Regions from separate parts of the Dyella sp. 01N36 genome, predicted to be linked through region 1. Evidence: predicted binding sites of a transcription regulator. Region 1 holds the regulator's gene; the other holds the start of a gene.
The links. Region 1 encodes sigma-54, which starts transcription at its own class of promoters, with help from an activator protein. Its sites were predicted from a motif close to TGGCACGNGCNTTGC; they were not measured.
Positions count from the first base shown of each region.

Region 2: the regulator sigma-54 is predicted to act here: its motif matches at 1,122-1,136, upstream of fliE (flagellar hook-basal body complex protein FliE).

Region 1 is NZ_JBFTRY010000021.1:23,211-25,415, forward strand. Features, by position in the region: gene hpf (ribosome hibernation-promoting factor, HPF/YfiA family) at 1-219, opposite strand, end outside; gene AC1DMG_RS07165 (RNA polymerase factor sigma-54) at 510-1,988, opposite strand; gene lptB (LPS export ABC transporter ATP-binding protein) at 2,112-2,205, opposite strand, start outside.
Region 2 is NZ_JBFTRY010000004.1:22,640-24,844, forward strand. Features, by position in the region: gene AC1DMG_RS01860 (sigma-54 dependent transcriptional regulator) at 1-971, shown strand, start outside; gene fliE (flagellar hook-basal body complex protein FliE) at 1,178-1,501, shown strand; gene fliF (flagellar basal-body MS-ring/collar protein FliF) at 1,550-2,205, shown strand, end outside.

The DNA.
Region 1 (2,205 bases):
GGAGACGTACATGTCATTCTCAAGCGCTTCGGCGTGCAGGGTGCTGCCCGTGACATTGAGCGTGCCCTCGGCGCGCTGCTGCAGTTTGTTCACGGAGAGAACGATGCTCAGGCTGAGAATGCGCTCATCGAGGCGGGTGAGGCGGTCAAGCCGGTTGTTCACGTGATCCCGAAGGGCCGGGGTGACTTCAATCTGCTGACCGCTGAGTTGAACTTGCATGTTGCGCCTCCTCTGGTACTTGCCGCAGACGCGGCTGGAATCGATGCGCCGGACGCCCATGTCGTGGCCGACACACCTTTGAAAACTCCGGTATTGCGAAGGTTTTCTCAGGCCTCCTCACCAAGTCGGGATAGTCACTATGCACCTCTGAAGTTGCCCGTGCGTTAGAAAGACCTTCACGCCTCAGACATGACAGATTTCCCGTCGTATCGACTTACCTATGAGTATGGGGACGCCTTTTTTGCCGCCAAGTTCCCGGGGCGGTTTGCCGCAGACGGGGGCAAACTCGTTCAGCCAGCGCGCTGGCGCTCGCTGGAGCTGGGAATACGCATGGCTTCGCGGTATTTGGCGACGGTGCGTCGGGCAACCTGAATGCCCTTGCGATGCAACTCCTCCGCGATGGCCTGGTCGGACAGCGGCTTGCGCGGGTCCTCGGCATCGACCAGCTTGCGCAGCATGGCCTGGATGGCGGTGGCCGACGCACTGCCACCGTCTTCGGTGGACACGCCGCTGGAGAAGAAATGCTTGAGTTCGAACGTGCCCCGCGGCGTATGGATGTATTTGCGGGTAGTTACACGTGAAATGGTCGATTCGTGCATGCCCACTTCCTCGGCCACTTCGCGCAGCACCAGGGGGTGCATTGCTTCGGGGCCGTAATCGAGGAAGGCGCTCTGCCGGCGCACGATGGCTTCGGCCACCTTCAGCAGCGTCTCAGCGCGCGATTCCAGGCTCTTGATGAGCCAGCGCGCCTCCTGCAGCTGTCCGCGCATCCAGCTGGCGTCGGTGCCGCGGGCCTGGGCGATCAGGCCGCAATAGTGCTGGTTGAGTCCGAGTCGCGGCTGGCAATCGGGATTGAGACTGACCCGCCAGCGACCCACGTCTTTGCGTGCATAGACATCGGGGGCGACATATTCGACCGGCGTGATATCGAGCGCCGCGCCCGGCCGTGGATCGAGGCTGCGGATCAACACGGCTGCAGCGGCGGTATCGTCTTCGCTCACGCGCAGCTTGCGCGCAAGCCGTGCGATGTCGTTGCGCGCGAGCAATTCCAGTTCGGCGTCGACGATGCGCAAGGCAAGTTCGCGCTGCGGTGTGTCCGCATCAAACTGCTCAAGCTGCACGCGCAGGCAGTCGCGCAAGTCGATGCTTGCCACGCCGGTGGGATCGAAGCGCTGCAGCATGTGCCGCACGTACTCCACTTCCGCTTCGGTCGCCCTGACGTCGGTGGGCAGGGCCGCGATCAGCGACTCCATGCTTTCGGTGAGATAGCCATCCGGATTGAGTGCGTCGATCAACACCGTGGCGATGGTGCGATCGCGCGCGCTCATATGCGTGAGGTTGAGCTGCCACAGCAGATGTTCCTGCAGCGTTTCCTGGGCGGCGCTCTGCGGCTCGAAGCCGTCTTCGTCCGCGTTGTTGTTGCGCGAGGAGGCGCCACTGAGCGAGAAGTCGACCGGATCGTCGCTGCCGCCGTCGCGCTCCACATCACCCCATTCGGGTGCTTCGGCGTCGTCGACAGTATCGCTGCTGCTACTGGAGCTGGACGAGCTGACCGGTATCGCATCCATCGGCGGCTCGGACTCGCGTTCGTCACCCTCGAGATTGTCGGGGTTGTCGTCGGCGAACTCGAGCAGGGGATTGCTTTCGGCGATCTGACGCAGCTCAGCCTCGAGCTCAAGCTGCGACAGCTGCAGGAGGCGAATGGCCTGTTGCAACTGTGGTGTCAGCGTGAGCTGCTGATTGAGGCGAAACTGCAGTCCGGGTTTCATGCCAGCCGGTCAGGATGAACGTGAAGGTCATCCTAACTCTTGCCTCCTGGGTCGGCCATAGGTCGAAGGCGAAATCGCGTACTACCTCAGATTTAGCCCTGACGGTCGGCTGTTCCGCAGCCGTTACAGGCGGAATTCGCGACCCAGGTACACCTCGCGGACCTTTTCGTCGGCGAGGATATGTGCTGGCGTTCCGCGCGAAAGCACTTCACCGTCG
Region 2 (2,205 bases), on a different contig from region 1:
ATTCCAGCGTCCTGGTGCTGGGCGAATCGGGTACCGGCAAGGAAATGGTCGCGCGCAGCATCCACGAGTGTTCCTCGCGTCGCGACAAGCCGTTCGTGGCGATCAACTGCGGCGCCATTCCCGCCGAATTGCTGGAAAGCGAGCTGTTCGGTCACGAGAAGGGCGCATTCACCGGCGCCATCAGTACCCGCAAGGGTCGCTTCGAGCTGGCCGAGGGCGGCACGCTGTTCCTGGATGAAATCGGCGACATGAGCTTGCCGATGCAGGTGAAACTTCTGCGCGTGCTGCAGGAGCGTGTGTTCGAGCGCGTGGGCAGCAATCGCACCCAGCGTTGCGACGTGCGCATCATCGCCGCGACGCATCGCAACCTGGAAGCCGCCATCGCCGATGGCCAGTTCCGCGAAGACCTTTACTACCGCCTGAGCGTGTTCCCGCTGGAAATGCCCGCGCTGCGCGAGCACCTGGACGACCTCTCGGAGCTGGTGGGCGAATTCAACCAGCGCCTGTCGCGTCGTGGCCTGGGTAGCGTGCGCTTCAGCGCCGGCGCCATGCATGCGCTGCATAACTATGCGTGGCCGGGCAACGTGCGCGAGCTTTACAACCTGGTCGAGCGTCTTTCCATTCTCTATCCGCACAGCGAAGTGCGCGTCAGCGACCTGCCGGAAAAATATCGCGGCCAGCAGATCGTGGAGGAAGTGCGAGGCGCGGCGTTGCTGTCGCTGATGACCGGTCACTCCACCGTGCTGCCCGAGCCGATGGCCGTGGTGGCCAGCGATTCGCTGGTGATGCTGCCCGAGGGTGGCCTGGATCTTAAGGATCACCTTGCCGACATCGAGGTGGGTCTGATCCGTCAAGCGCTTGACGTTACCGGCGGCGTGGTGGCCCACGCGGCGAAACTGCTGCGCATGCAGCGCACGACCCTGGTGGAAAAGCTGCGCAAGTACGGTCTGCAGCCGAGTTTGCAGGCCTAAGTGCGGGAGTGAGTCGGGAGGAGTGAGAGGCGGAAGAGGGCAGGCTTTGCCCTGCTCACGCCACGCACTCCGCTTCACTCACTTCCGGAAAGCGGAACTGCGTCACGCTTTCTCTCACTGCTCACCGCGCGCCACTCACTTCCGGCTTCGTGGCACACGTCGTGCAGTAACACCCTCGATAACTCTTTACGCGTTGGAATTCCGTCATGAGTCAGATCGACGTCAACAACCTGCTGTCGCAGATGCGCCAGCTCTCCTTGCAGACCAAGCCGGCGGAGCAGTCCTTTACCGCGGCAGCGCCAGGGCAGACCGATTTTGCCAGCCTGCTCAAGAAATCGATTTCGTCGGTGGCCGATGCGCAGACCGACGCCGGCATGCAGGCGGCAAGTTTCGAACGCGGCGATGACGGCGCCGACCTCGGTCGCACCATGGTCGCCATCAACAAGGCCGATCTGTCGTTGAACACGTTGACCCAGGTGAGAAACAAGCTGGTCGACGCTTACAACAACATCATGAACATGCCGGTCTGACCGGTCCATTGACGACGTTTCTGCGTCCCCCAAGCAAGAGCAGTCTTCATGGCCGATAACGCCCTCGCGACCACCGACGAAAGCCCCGGTTCTCGCCTGGACCTCAAGCAGCTTGCGCGCACCCCGGCAACACGACAGTTGTTGCTGCTGGTGGGTGTGGCCGGCGCCGTTGCCCTTGGCGTTGCCGTGGTGCTGTGGTCGCGCGGCCCCAACTACGGCCTGCTCTACGCCGGTCTGGAACAAAAGGATGCCGCCGCCGTCACGCAGGCGCTGCAGGCCTCCAATACGCCGTACACCTTGGGCGCTGATGGCAACTCCATCATGGTGCCCGCTTCCGATCTGGCGGCCATTCGCCTCAAGCTCGCCGCGCAGGGCCTGCCGCAGGGCAGCTCCGCCACTGCGGCCGCACCCGGTGCCGATTCGCCGTTTGGCATGAGCGATCTGGCCGAGCGCACGCGTTACCAGCAAATGCTGGAAAGCGATCTGGGCAGCACCATCGCGGGTCTGCAATCGGTGCGCGCTGCGCGCGTGCATCTGGCGCTGCCCAAGCCGTCGGCCTTCATCCGCGACAACAAGGAAGCGAGCGCCTCGGTGCTGGTGACGCTATATGCCGGTCGCCAGCTCGATGCGAGCCAGGTGGCGGCGATCGTCCACCTGGTGGCGTCGAGTGTCCCCAATCTCGATCCCAAGCAGGTGTCGGTGGT